DNA from 3 places in the Sporosarcina sp. resist genome. Region 1 is predicted to be linked to each of the others. Evidence: riboswitches for the same ligand, from Rfam matches in the RefSeq annotation. Region 1 holds a riboswitch; each other region holds the start of a gene.

Region 1 (5,074 bases):
TTTGCTGTGATTGCTGCGGCAGTTCCGCTGCTGGACCCGGAAGCATCACGTTTAAGGTTGTAAGGATTCAAGGTTAAACCACCCAAAGAGCTATATCCTAACCTCCCATATGATGCTGCGAACTCTGACATATTTGTTTTCCCAATAATAATGGCTCCTGCATCCTTAAGCTTCTGAATAGTAAAAGCATCTTTTTCAGGGAAAGCTTCCTTTAGTGCAACAGAACTTGCTGTTGTAGGCATTCCTTTTACGTCAAAATTATCTTTAACAACGATCGGAATACCATGTAGTACACCTCTTGGACCTTTACTTTGTCTCTCTGCATCCAATTGTTTTGCAATCTCTATAGCTTCCTCATTAATGTTAGTGAACGAATTAATCGTAGGGCCTTGCTTGTCAAATGCTTTTATACGTTCTAGATAATACTTAACCAACTTCTCAGAAGTAATTTGATTGCTATCCAAAGCATCCGAAATTTCTCTAATACTCTTTTCAAATGGATCGAATTCGATTTCTTCTGCAGAAACACTTTCCAATGGAAGCACGGCCATTACTGCTACAAGGGCTAACAAGGTTATAACACGATTCAATACTTTAAACATGGCGTTTCCTCCTTTTTCTAAATGTGATGAATGAAACGCCAATTACACCTTGGCGTTATTGAATAATCTAGGAATATGTCGGGAAACCCAACATATTCCTTTAGTTATTGATTTGATAGAAATCATACTTTTACAATTTAAATTGCTGGATGGCTTCTTCCAATTCATTTGACATCCTAGCTAACTCTTGAGAAACCGCTGAAACCTCTTCCATAGAGGCACTCATTTCTTCGGAGGATGCCGCGACGTTTTGGGAATAATTATTTACTTCAATACTCGTTTTTGAAACTTCCTCTATGTGAACGACAACTTCTTCAATATGATTTTTCATGTTTTCCATTGCTATGCTGGCCTCGGATATTTTTGTTGTACCAGTGAGAATGGAATCCATAATTTCTCCAAATGCTTTCCCGCTTTCATTCACGAGTTTCATTCCCTCTTTAGCCGAACTTACACCTAGATTTACAAGCTCCATTGAATCTTCAATTCCTTCATTAATATCGTGAATGATGGAATCAATCTGCAATGCTGAGTTGCTAGATTGCTCTGCAAGTTTTCGAACTTCATCTGCCACTACTGCGAATCCTTTTCCATGTTCACCAGCTCTTGCAGCTTCAATTGCAGCATTCAAAGCTAATAAATTCGTTTGCTCTGAAATAGACTGTATCATCAAGCTAATTTGTCTAATTTCATTCGATTTTTCATTTAACTTGCTAATTTTCTCAGCGGAAGAGCTTACATTTTTATCAATTTCACTCATCTGACTTACCGTTTGTTCAACGACTTCACTACCTTGTTTGGCAGTTTCCGTTGAATAATGAATGGAATCTTTTACGTTGCCCATACTCACTGTCACATCATCAACACGTTTAAATACTTCATTGATAATACCTACAGCATTTTTCATAGCAGCATCCTGTTCATCTGCTCCAGTGGCAACCAATTGGATTGACTCGGATATTTCGGTGGAGGCTGTTTGATTTTGAATCGAAGACGCTGCCAGCTCCTCAGATGTCGCAGATAATTGTTGAGATTCCTGTGAAATTTTACGAATAGTTTCTTTCAAACTGTTAGACATGGTATTGAAATTATCGCCCATATCCCCGATTTCATCATTCGCTTTTATTGCAACTTGTTGAGTCAAATCACCTTTTGACATCGCTAAAGACAAATCACTAATTTTTTTAATGCTCTTCGTTATACGTAAACTCATAACAATAGATGCGATTACAGCTAGAATAGCAAAAATCCCACCTACAATGAAAAGCATAGTTCGTATGTAAGTCGCCGTACTTAAAATTTCGGCCTTCTTAATGACAGCAATATACTTCCAGCCATCAATTTCTGAAGTGATTGTGTTCAATACATAGTCTTCTCCATTTAGCTCAGTTTCAAATGGGCCGTCTTTGCTTAAATCTGTTAGTTCCGGAACGTTTAGTTTAGAAATTGGTTGGAAGTTCAAATCGGGATTTTTGGGGTGCGCAAGGATTGTTCCATCTTCTTGCACAAGAATGACATACCCATTTTTGCCGATACTAATTTCCTTGATAATACCTGTTAAGCCTTCCAAACTTACATCCAGGCCTAGCACACCTGTTTGTTTGCCATCTTTTTCAATCGACACTACATTACTGACGATAATTCCCTCTATACCAGTTGCCTCATAGGCACTTGTTAATTTTACTTCTCCTGGTTCTTCAATAGCAGCGGTATACCAAGGACGGTCTCTAGCATCGAAACCAGCTTTCACGGGCCCCTCCGGATATTGAATATAACCTCCATCCGATGTACCCATATAAACATAAGGGGCCTTAGGATGACTATTACTAAATTGAGCAAACACATCGAAGATAGATTTTTCCTTTTCTTCATTTTTTGAAGGTGTCATATCAATGGAATCTTCTCCCGCTATATCTTTATAAGATGTAATACTTGAATCAGCGTTTAAAACGGCTGGGTCATTTGCTAGTAATTGGACATTTTCCCTAATCGTTTCAAAGTATAACGAAATTCCATTGTCCACCTGTTTAATTTCTTTCTCACTAAAACTGATATAATCGTCCTTGGTTTTTTGGCTAACTATTTTATTTACTGAGACGCCAACAAATACAATCGGTACTACCGATAGCAATAAAGAGAAAACTAATAACTTTGTTCTGAACGAAAACCTTCTCTTATTCATTTTCCACATTTTCCTTCCCTTAGTAGTGAATCAAGCGTAAGGCGCCTGCCACTTCAAAGATTTTAAATTATTCACTTCAAGAATATTTTAATCCTTTCTAACTAAGTCTTTTCGCCAAATTCATTCCAGGTGGTTTTACACATAAAAAAAACTATTCTATTCAATATAGAATAGCCAAAGGATTATATATATTAATCCATAAATTTGGTAACCAGGCGATCATTGTTTAGATTGTAGGACTTTTGATTAATCTCTAAACTTTAGACCCTAAGCTTTGCGTCCTGCCCTTTCAGAACAGTTTGCCTTTAACTTCTATAGTTTTATTTTTAAATTACCCTCACTTATAATCTCACGTAACTCTACAAACTTCAAGACTATTAGACTATTAGACTATTAGACTATTAGACTATTTATAATTATTAACCTGTGATAAAAGATTTATAAGAATGGATCAATATCTTCAGAAAAAAACGCCACTACCAAGAAAGTTACGACGTTGTTGAACAATCCATCAGTGAGTACTGCATTACGGCACGCTGAATATTACGATATGCAAAGTACATTAGATGCTTACTATGAGCCTGTTAAAATATATCCTCATTGTAGGATATTCCGAATTTCATACGACATAATCTTACTTTTCGGTGTTTAACTCTGAGCTTGTCAGACTATGTTTTTCAATCATAGTAAATGTTTAGACCCGTAATAACGATAGGTAACCTACTAAGTGTAAAACTCTTTCGAGTTCCATTCTCTTTTCGGCTTTCCCCCGTCCCACACCGTGCGTGAGACTTTCACCTCACACGGCGCTCCCTCGAAAATTATGTTTTCTTTACTATTCAATCATGAATTTCCCTTTGGACACTCTGATTTTCATTTTAGTATTTAGAACAACGTTAGTTGTTCATTTCTAACCTGGTTGGCAACAATATTTCGTTTGATTTCTTTTTCAATGATACAATTGTTCCCCACTAACATTCTTAATTTGTCCAACTTTTGAATGGCTTTCTTATTCAGATTAAGCCTTATCAGAAGAGCACTCATTGTTGTTGCTTTTGTTGCATGTATCAGATAGTGAACGTCTGATTTGATTAACGTTAGGTTTTCGTAGCTATCGTCACGTGTTATTTGCCACGGTATTTTATGATGACAATGCATATCTAATAGATCTAACTGTTCTCCAGTAATCGAACATTTTCCGTTCTGAGCCACATAAAGTGACATGCGATTGTCGTTGTATTCTACCGTCGCCCTGCCTGTTAATATAGGGTGTTCTCGTAACCACTTAAGTTCTGTTTCGGATACATTTGTTAGATTCTTATGAATTAACTTTCGTCCTTCTTCAGTGTACTTATTGATGGCATTACGTTTCATCATTGGATTTTTATTTTTGACATCCGCGAGATGAAGTATTGGCCTTTTCATGAGATACCGAATATATTTGTTCCTTCGCTTAACATATTTCGCTATCCCTTTGTCTTTGCCCATATATTCGCCATGTCTAGTAAAACAATTTGTGTTCTTGTCGTTCGGCTTGCTTTTGGGAAGACGATTGTACATTTGTTTCTGTATGTCGTACCCTGTTCTTCTCAAGTCCAGATTCACATGCGTAGCAATTTCATAATAATTATGTATACCAATTATCATGCTGTTGTACTTCGCTATTTCCTTAATACGGCTTGAGTTGTTTAGGGGTTTTTGTATCTTCTTGATTTGCTTAGCTAATTTCGCTTTAGCTGTTTTTATTGCTTTTGGGGACATGTGTGTTTCCGCCACGTACTTTGTTTTACCTGTTTTGGTTTTGCCTTTTTTAGTTGCTTTAAGCGTAAATCCTAAGAATTCGCTCTTTTGCTTCTTTAGGTTTGTTACCTTTGATTTCTCTTTTGAAATTGGTAACTTCAGACGCTCTTCAAGCCACAATTGCACCGCTTTAAATATTTTCTCTGCGTTAATTCGTGAACCTGTGAAGATTTTGAAATCATAACGTACAATGTACATTGGCTTCAACTTAGTTTTCTTCAAAGCTCTGTTGTCTCTACCTGTTCTACCTTCTTTGTTTTTATATTTGAAACTGCATCGGGTTTTCGCTGTTTCCCATTGGTCGCTTATCCACCAGTCAAACTCATTGAGATTGACGTTAGCTAATAGGGGACTGAGTATCCCCCCTTGAGGGGTTCCCTTTGTGGGATTGACGATTGTCCCATCTTCCAATTGTATTGGTGCCTTTAATATCTTTCGTAGTACTACAAGTAGCTGTTTGTCTTGTATCCCAAACGTCCATAATTGACGC
Region 2 (5,074 bases), 1.8 Mb from region 1:
TGGTACAGCATCCTGCTCTTCTTTTTCCTTAGTCTTATCATCTTTGTCTAGGCAGTCGACTTCGGTTTCCTCACCCGATACCGTGTCCTTATCGTTTTCTTCCTTAGGCTTATTATCTATGTTCTCACGGTCGATCTTGATTTCCTCACCCGTTACAGCATCCTCTTCAATTTCCTCACCGCATTGATTCATAAGTACAACCGGGACTTCCCATCCGGCAGTGATCATCTGGGAGACTTCCGACTGGCTACTGAGATATGCGGATGTGTCAGACGAAATATAACTAATGCTAAAGATGACTAAATAACATATGAGTGCCAATTTTAAAGTCAGAAATGGACCTTGATGCTTTTTCCTACGTTTGCGCCTTCGGCTGGTTTTCAACCTGATCCCGCCTTTCGATTTTTTACCACTGGATTTTTCTTACGTATATTCCTCAAAACATAAAATAGTGTTATATGTTGAGAAATATATATAAGGAAGAGCATTGGTTGATTGATGAAATAAAAGGAAGGAGGAGAAGTGCTCTCCTCCCGGGATATATGTTATTTCTTTTCCCCTTTTGTCTGCTGTGCATCAAATGTCCATTTAAGCTCTAAAGAATCACCTTGGAATTCGTTTTGATCTTTGTCGTTCTCGACAAATTCGAATTGTACGGACAGCGTGTCAGAATTGCCGGCTTTTAAACCGCCTTTTTCTTCAAGGTATGGGACAAAGACTTTATTTGCAACGGCATCTGGTGTCATACCTTGTAACTCAGCAAGAGTTGTTTGGTAAACCACGTTGTCCAGTCCAGTCCACGGTCCCGTGATTGATTTATCGTGGTTCCACATGAAGTTAACTCGGATATGACTTCCAAAGTTTTCTACATTATCACCATTTTTGTCTGTTACTGTATACTCTGTCTTAAGTAATACCTTGGATATGTCGAGTGTGCCGTCATTTTTCAATGTAAAATCACGATTCATCCAGTCGCCAGGCTTAATGTTTTTTACATCGATAATTGTTTCAGGTTTTAGCGATAAATCCAGTGTACCGGCAGCGAATGTATTCGTGCTTGTTTCCACGTCGTTGAAATAAGCATATGTTCCCCCGCCGATCATACTTACAGCCAATGCTCCAGTTGCGATACCCATTGCAAGCTTTTGTTTAATACCCATTTTTAATTTCCTCCAATTAGTTTGTATTTTTTCGCTTTTATTGAATGCTTGTTCTTTTGTTCTTCCCTGCGACTTGGAAGAAATTATTTTCTTCTTCGATCTAAGGTATGAGTTCATTTTCACCTGATAAAGTAGCCTTGATTGCATGCACCATTTTCATAGTTTGGCAGCTGTTGTGATCGTTGACACCCCTTTAGTAGGTGTCATACTTTTTCATGGAAATCTCCTCCAATGCTTATTTCGGCTCGTTACCATTTTTGTAACTACTTTTAGTATAGGAGTATTCCAGTCGGGCATCCTCACTCTAAAGAGTAATTTTCTGATATCGATTGTCTACTTCGATTTTCTACTTTAGTGTAGGGTCGGTGCACTTTTGTACCAGTTCACTTCTACTTCTGTTAATGAATAGCTAACTCGGAAGTAATAGCTCTATCTTATAGAAGTAACCTTTAATATTGATTTACTGATAGGTAACAAGTAACTGAAAAGTCTTAATTCGCTAAAATACAAGTTAATAACAAAAAAAAAGAACCTCTTCAACCGCAGGAGATGACGTCATATTCAATGTAATTTGGTTATACTGAACTATATAAAAGAATATAATTTACGGAAACTGTGAAATACATCCTCTATATGGGCACCTTGGATGTATGGAGTTATTGGTGCAACCGACCTAATTACACTTGGACATTATGTTCAAGTTGATTGGGTTTTTATTATGAAATGAGAGGGTGTGACAAAAATCAGAAAGATTCTAGCTGATATATTAGGAGGATACACTCAGAAAGCTTCTGCTTTGGATTTGGTACAAGCATGCGCTACTAATAAACCAATCGAAACGAATGATACCTATCTAGATACATTGAAGCACGGTATATCGCTGTACCACCTAATGGATAATTCAAGCCCTCAAATTATAATGAATGAAATAATGGCAGCTATCATCAAGCTTACACATAGTGGAGAAGCATTCTTTTGGTTGACCGACGTAAATCATCAAAATAGCTACCTAACATCTTCTACGAGTAATCCCCACATTGAAACTAGCCTAAGAAAACAATGGAATACTATACGCCTGGAGAAAGAACTGTTTGTCAGTAAGATTAACGAGGATTGGTACGGTATGAAAGTAATTAGAACCTCCACTACTACCGGTGTGATTGGAGTTAAGATTTCCGGTTCAAGTGAGTCTAGAGAAACATTGCTCTTTAATCGCCCATTTGAGTTTTTAGCCGAACTTAGTGAAATAATGCTCGAAAGAATTCATACAGATTCAATGAAGGAGCAAATGATTGTAATTAAGGAGCAGAATCGTATCTCCAATGAAATTCACGACAGTGTTTCACAAAGATTGGTCGGTATTGTATATTCTCTGCACAGTTTACAAACAAAAAGTAAAGGCATGACAAGTACTGAGTTGAATGATGAATATCAATTTCTCTCACAATCTGCCAACACTACATTAAAGGAACTACGGTCGACGATATACGGTCTCAACTCGACGAAGAATGGCGAAAAATCTTTTCAAGTTTGGCTGCAAAACTATTTTGACGAGTATTCACGGTTAAGTGATATACGAATTGATTATCAGATAACGGGTGATGAAGCTTTACTATCAAGCGAACTAAAACAAGCACTCTATAGAATTATTTGTGAAGCTTGCGGAAATGCCGTTCGCCATGGCCAGTGCACGGCTATTGAACTCAGATTATCTATACTGGACGAGAAAACTGTATTGGAAATTCATGATAATGGAATCGGAATTAATTCGCACATATCCGAAGGCCAGCATGAAAAAGGTATCGGTCTCTTCAATATGAGACGTCTTGTAAGTACTTTTGCAGGAACGTTTTTGATAAGTGGATTACACGGGATAGGGACAGAAATACAAATCGAAATTCCAACCGCAAAAATACTTGAGAAGGTCCAGGTGATTGGCTAATGCAAATTGTTATTGTCGACGATCATCCATTAGTAAGAAAAGGATTAACATCTATCCTTACTATAGATGGAGCAATTGAAATCCTAGGTGAAGCAGCAAATAGAAATGACGCGCTAACTCTATTCCATGACACTACACCTGATTTGGCGATAGTGGATCTTCGCTTGGGAAATGAATCTGGTTTGGAATTAATTTCGGAAGCGAAACAACAAGGAATAACCTGTAAATTCGTCGTGCTAACTTCATCGACGGAAGAGCACGACTTTAAACAGGCAAAAGAAATAGGTGTCGATGGCTATATATTAAAAGAGGCATTACCTGAAGAACTGATCCATGCCCTCGGAGTTATCGGCAGAGGTAGAAAGTATTATGATCCAGGGGTGTTTGATTTGGTGATAAAATCGAAGGAAAGCCCTTTTGAAAATGATAGGCATATCGAACAGCTAACACCGAAGGAAAAGGAGATATTACTCGAACTCGGGATGGGCCATTCAAATAAACAAATTTCACAGGCTTTATATATTACAGAGTTTACTGTAAAAAAACATGTCAGTCAGGTATTAGCAAAGTTAGATCTTGCCGATCGAACAAACGCGGCATTGTATGCCAATGCTAAGGGCTTGGTGGCGTATAGTGTGAATTGAATGTTTGTTTAGTGCTAAAAACTCCCACAATTAGTAACCTCGTGGGAGTTTTTCTATTGAATAGAGTGGTGGAAAGATACGATCAGTTGAAATACTATATGCTCGGTTGGACGACAGTTTATGATCGGGTCGCGGGATATATGATCGGCAGGCCGGCAGTTATGATTGGATGGCCGGATATATGATCGGCTGCGTGGCGGTTATGATTGGGTGACGGGTTATATGATCGGCAACCCCGCGATTATGATTGGGTCGCGGGATATATGATCGGCAACCCGGCGGTTATGACTGGGTGGCGGGATATATGATTGGTCGGCCGACGGATTCGAATGGTCATTCGCACTTCGGGTATTCTGAATGTTGTCATGCGGAATAATTCTCCTATATAAAGCTCTTTGTCCTACTAAAATTCAACAAAAAAACAAAACCAGTCCCTTTAAAGCGAACTGGTTTTGCATAGGGCTATCTTATTGTTAAATCTCACTTTGCGTTTTGCGAGATTTTTTTCGTCTAAAGAACATCCAAGCTCCAAGTAGAATTATTCCAAAACCGGTCGCCATTGAACCGATTGGGAATGCTTCACCCGTTTGAGGTAATTTTTTACTTGGAGTCACTAAATCGGGATTACTTAGGTTACTCGGATTACTTGGATTACTTGGATTGCTTGGATTGCTCGGATTACTTGGATTGCTTGGATTGCTCGGGTTACTTGGATTGCTTGGGTTACCCGGTACGCCCGGATTCTCTTGTTCAACCGGTTCGCTTGGTTCAACTGGATTGCCTGGTTCACTTGGTTTGCCTGGTTCGCTCGGTTTGCCTGGTTCGCTCGGTTTGCCTGGTTCGCTCGGTTTGCCTGGGTCGACCGGTGGATAATACGGATTATATTTATTTGTTTTAATTACCTGTACCGTAACTGTCTGACCTTTAATAATTTCAAATTTTACTGGTGTAGTATCTAGAATATAATTAGTTGGAGCTTTTGTCTCGATGAACTGGTAGTTCCCTGGTTTTAAATTATCTACAACTAGTTTACCATCTTTATCCGTCGTTAAATCTTCTTTCAGCGTGATGCCTTTTGCATCTAGCAGTTTAAAGACTGCACCTGCAAGTTTTCCATTCCCATTATGTTCGGGACGCTTCGTAAGTTCAACTGAACCTGTTGTTAATTCGTTAAAGGCTTCTACTGTTTCTATAGCAGTTGGTCCTAGGATAATTGTAAATTTGATTGGAGTTGCATTCAGATCATAACCAAATAGTGTTTTCGTTTCTACAAACTGATAGTTACCTGGTTTTAATTCGTCTACAACAATTTTACCAGTTTCATCCGT
Region 3 (5,074 bases), 550 kb from region 1:
AATATTTCGAACAATATTTTATGAAAGAGACAGAGCTACCTTATGAAGTGCCAATGTCTCCATTTTGGTCTGATGAGCCTGTGAACTGGTTAGAAAAAACGACAGAGAAAACGCTTTTTAATAATAAGTGGGTGACTGGACATAGTGGTGTTGCAGAAGGACGATTAATAGGTGGCAATGTGAATTCGATGTATGGATTTATTGGCTCTTCTTATTTCCCTACAATTAAACAAGGCGATATTTTATTAATTGAGGATTGTATGAAAAATGCCTCAATTGTTGAGAAGAATTTTGCAATGCTAAAAGTGCAAGGGTTTTTTGATAAAGTTGCTGGTATTATTTTAGGTAAACATGAACAGTATGATGATTTAGGTACTGGCAAGCAGCCATTGGACCTACTGATAGAGCAATTAGATGGGATGGATATTCCCATTTTAGCTGAGTTCGATACGTGCCACACCCATCCAATGCATCCATTTGCTATTGGCAAACAAGTGAAGTTAGATACAGGTTCCAAAAAAGTATTTTGCACGGAAAAATGGTTGTGAAATTTTCAGTATCTAAAACTTTTGTTTAACAGAAATAGAAATAATTTTTGACGATAAGCAATAACAACAAATTGATTATTGAAATGTTGAATTATGTAATTTGTTGTTTATTGCACCAAATGGGCAGGTTAGTGGAAAAAAGTAAAAATGCTCAATAGTAAAAGGGCAAGATGAATCTGATGAAACAGGATAAACAAATAGATAGGTCGAGCAAGCTATTCGCATTTTTATATAGCGTTTTCATAGCAACACCTTTCTATAGCATATTAGGCATTGCTACTTACCTGGAAGAGGAAAAGTTGAAGTTACCAAAAATGAGAATACTTTTGATATTGAAATTTCCAGCAATGCTATCCTTGTAAAAGAATTGATGTAACAATTTAAAACAGCGGAAAATAAATATGGACGGGGGAGTAAAGACACTATTTCTCTTTTTTCACCAATGACTATATACTAGTTTGGTGTTTTAAAAGTAGGACATTAAGTGGCGTCATTATACTATCCTATGAATCTTTTGGTACTTATTATTGCCATCTATTAGACTATGTGGTATATTTTTTGATGGTTATAGGCAAACTTATTGAAAAATAGGGACGCAAAGCTACAGGTCTAAAGTAATTATTACTATGACGGCTGAGCTGCTCAAGAAATGCTAGATAATAGTCTAGTTTTTTTATTTGCCTATTTCATTGTGAAATGGGCTTTTTTTATGTGTAAAGAAAGATACAAAAATTGAAGAGGAGGAAATAATTATTATGAGTTTTTTTAAAAACATGTCATTAAAGTATAAACTTTTACTTACAGTTTCTATTATTGTTTTAGCACTTTTTTCTGTTCTAACGACACAAAGTATTTCTCAATTGAACGGCCAGTTAGAAAATGACCTAGAACAAGAGTTAAAAAGTGTTGGCTTATTGACAGCCATGAACCTAGATTCCAAAGATATAGATGGTCTATTGAAAGTTCAAGGGGAAGACGATCCTGAATTTTTGAAAATGCAAAGTACCTTGGATGGCATAAGGGAAGAACAGGGAATCATGTTTTGGAGTTATATATGGGAGATGGAGGATAATGGCGTCACTCCTATCGGCTATACTGAAAATTTGAATGAAGCGTATGAAGCGGGGGAATTGTTTACTGATCTTGCTCCTGTTCATGTAGATACTGCTAAGCTCGCAATTAAAAATGATCAATCAGAGGTAACAACTATTTTTGAGGACTCATTCGGATCATGGCGAACAGTTTTCAGCCCTCTTAAAGATGAAAGCGGAAATACAATTGCAGTGTTAGGAATTGATTACTCTGCGGATTATATTGATACCATCATAAAAAAAAGTGTTACAAAACAGATTATTATTGCAGTAATCGGAATTTTAATCTTATTAGTATTGCTGTATTTTACAATTGATCGGCTTTTATTACCACTTAAAAAAGTGGTCATTGTTGCAGACCAAGTGGCAAATGGAGAATTGAACGATGTTGATCTTCAGATTACAAATGATGAAGTTGGACAACTTTCACAATCGATAAAAACAATGGTTTCAAATTTGCAACATGTCATATTAAACATTAGAAATACATCTGATCACGTTGCATCATCAGCCAATCAGCTAACTATGAATGCGACAGAATCGTATATTAGTTCAACAAACGTTTCAAAAGAAATGAAGAATATCGCTCAAAATGCTGAAACTTCTTTGGTGATGACTGAAGAAACAGCTGCTGCGATGGAAGAAACAGCGGGGGGAATACAACAAATCGCTGATTCAGCCAATACGGCTTCTGAATCGTCTCTGACGGCCTCAATTGCTGCTGAACAAGGAAATAAGGTTGTCCAACAGGTGATTGATCAAATGCAATTAATTAATACATCTGTAGAACAAATAGAGGAAACTATTAATGGTTTACATGCTAATTCTAATAAGATTAGCGACATTGTGAACATTATTACTGCTATAGCAGAGCAAACAAATTTGTTAGCACTAAACGCTGCTATTGAAGCAGCCAGAGCTGGTGAGCATGGTAAAGGATTTGCTGTCGTTGCAGATGAAGTAAGGCGTTTAGCTGAACAATCATCTCAGTCGGCTAAAGAGATTTTCCAACTAATTCATATGATTCAAACGGATTCTAATGCCTCTGTAACCGTGATGGAAAAAGGAAAAGAAGACGTAAGAGTGGGAATGGATTATACGAATGAAGTAGGCGAGATATTTAAAAGGATTGTACAATCTGCAGATGAAGTCGCAGATCAAATCCGGGAAATTTCTGCTGCATCTCAAGAAATTTCTGCATCCTCTGAAGAAGTAGTCGCATCCGTTAATAATATTAAGAAAACATCTCAACAATCTACCGAGTTTTCATTGAATGTCTCACAAGCTACACAAGAACAATTGGTGTCGATGCAAGAAGTGAAAGAAGCATCTGCTTCATTAGGCCAAACTGCGGAGAAGCTGCAGTCCCTAATTACAAACTTTAAATTGGAGAGTGAAGATTAATGGATTTAAAGCTTACCGGTAAAAATGTTCTCATTACAGGCTCTAGTATGGGGATAGGCAAGGCAATTGCTTTAGCTTTTGCTGAACAGGGAGCAAATATTTTAATAAACTATATTGGCAGCGATCAAGAGGCGGAAACAGTTCGTCTACAAGCGAAGGACCATGGCGTGAATGCACTAAAATATTGTGCGGATGTATCTGACTCTAAACAAGTGCAGGATATGTTTCAGTATATGGACAACCAGCTAGGAGCAATAGATATTCTTGTCAACAATGCCGGGTTTGCACAGAATGCTCCTATTACAGATTTAACTGATGAGCAGTGGGACAAAATGATAAAGGTTCATCTTTACGGAAACTTTTATAATTGCCGAGAAGCGGCGAAAAGAATGAAGGAAAAAAATAAAGGTAAAATTATTAACATCTCTTCAGATATAGGAAGTCTTGGGTGTGAAGAATTCACCCATTATTCAGCGGCAAAAGGCGGTATTAATGCTTTTACAAAAGCTTTGGCAAGAGAGTTGGCACCGAATATATTGGTCAACGCTGTGGCGCCTAGTGGAACATATACTGGCATCCTCGAAGCTTTCGGTGAAAACTATATCGCGGAAGAGTCAGCGAAATATCCACTAAAGCGCTTGGCTCAACCTGAGGAAATCGCCAAAACTGTGTTATTTTTAGCATCAGAAAATGCGGATTTTTATACAGGTCAAATACTAACTCCAAACGGTGGAGTAGTTATGAACGGATAAAAGATAGATGAGGAGCACTTGAATTGATGAATATCGTCGTATTTTGTGTATATTTAGTTTTTATTTATTACATTGGCTATAAAGGATATAAGCGCGTCAAAACTGCCGAAGATTTAATTGTGGCGGGCTGGAGTATGCCGTTATCTGTTGTAACTGGGAGTTTAATTGCCGCGTTATTAGCAGCTCCATTCTTTTTTGCTGCTGTCGGCTCAGGTTATACAAGTGGAGGCTTTGAAGGATCCGCAACAATGGGCGGACTAGGTACATGTATGATTTTAGGGGCATTAATCTGGACTAAGCCCCTAAGAAGATTAAGAGGATGGACACTAGCGGACTACTACGGATTGAGATATGGTAGTAAAAGATTAGGAGCATACACGGGAATCGTGATGGCGGTAGCATTTGGTATTTTCAATGCCGCAGCTCTCACTGTTGGGGGTACTTATATTATCCAACAACTTTTCCAAATCGATTTCCTTCCAGCTGCACTATTATTTGTTTCGTTAACGGCACTCTACTCCGTTATTGGAGGCTTATGGGCTGTCGCTTACACCGAAATTGTTCAAGGGGCACTAGCGGTAGCCGGAATCCTTGGGATAACCATATTTGTTTTATTCTATTATCCTGATGTTACATTTAACCCTGATTGGTGGAATGTAAATGAATTATTTAGTAGAGGTGGAGTTGAATTCTGGACACTCTATTTAGTTTTAGCTCTTGGTGATATTCCAGCAGTGGACTTAGGTCAGCGTGTTGCAGCGGCAAAAAGTCCGCGTGTCGCACAGCTGAGTATGATTATTGCAGGTTCAGTAATCATCGCTATTAGTTGGATACCTGGAATGTTAGGGGAAGCTTTTAAATCTATTTATCCGAACAGTTCCAATCCCGAAACATTGATGCTTGTTTTTGCACAAGGTTATTTCCCACCTATTTTATCTGCTATCTTTTTAACAGCGATGGCGGCGATGGGTATGTCAACTGTTGCGGCATGTTATGTAGCAACCTCAGGAATTGTTACTAAAAATATTTATTTAGATTTTATTAATAAGAATCCTGATCCGAAAAAACTATTGTTTTTTTCCAGAATGGTGATTCTTGCAAGTGCATTGTTAGGTTTAATCCTGGCGCTAAGTGCTCAAAAAGTTATTGATTTAGCCTATTTAGCATGGGATGTTGTATTTGTTACATTGTTCTGGCCAATCGTTTTAGGCCCATTTTGGAAGCGGGTAAGTACTCCGGCTGTATGGGCAAGTATATCTGTTGGACTCGTATATTATAT

Evidence for each region. A riboswitch is a leader RNA that binds a small molecule or an ion and turns the genes downstream of it on or off. The one in region 1 is predicted to bind cyclic di-GMP.
Region 2: another riboswitch for cyclic di-GMP. It lies ahead of H7992_RS20515 (sensor histidine kinase); the one in region 1 lies ahead of H7992_RS04930 (methyl-accepting chemotaxis protein).
Region 3: another riboswitch for cyclic di-GMP. It lies ahead of H7992_RS07795 (methyl-accepting chemotaxis protein); the one in region 1 lies ahead of H7992_RS04930 (methyl-accepting chemotaxis protein).

Annotation. Positions count from the first base shown of each region.
Region 1 is NZ_CP060287.1:991,847-996,920, reverse strand. Features, by position in the region: partial or broken gene H7992_RS24605 (amidase) at 1-551, opposite strand, end outside; gene H7992_RS04930 (methyl-accepting chemotaxis protein) at 733-2,784, opposite strand; cyclic di-GMP riboswitch class I at 2,988-3,098, opposite strand; gene ltrA (group II intron reverse transcriptase/maturase) at 3,670-5,074, opposite strand, start outside.
Region 2 is NZ_CP060287.1:4,259,883-4,264,956, forward strand. Features, by position in the region: gene H7992_RS20505 (midas domain-containing protein) at 1-228, opposite strand, end outside; partial or broken gene H7992_RS25170 (hypothetical protein) at 256-384, opposite strand; gene H7992_RS20510 (CalY family protein) at 546-1,160, opposite strand; cyclic di-GMP riboswitch class II at 1,760-1,841, shown strand; gene H7992_RS20515 (sensor histidine kinase) at 1,894-3,102, shown strand; gene H7992_RS20520 (response regulator) at 3,102-3,746, shown strand; gene H7992_RS24895 (hypothetical protein) at 3,803-3,931, shown strand; gene H7992_RS20525 (SpaA isopeptide-forming pilin-related protein) at 4,220-5,074, opposite strand, start outside.
Region 3 is NZ_CP060287.1:1,543,262-1,548,335, forward strand. Features, by position in the region: gene H7992_RS07790 (S66 family peptidase) at 1-548, shown strand, start outside; cyclic di-GMP riboswitch class I at 1,109-1,194, shown strand; gene H7992_RS07795 (methyl-accepting chemotaxis protein) at 1,304-3,043, shown strand; gene H7992_RS07800 (SDR family NAD(P)-dependent oxidoreductase) at 3,043-3,795, shown strand; gene H7992_RS07805 (sodium:solute symporter family protein) at 3,822-5,074, shown strand, end outside.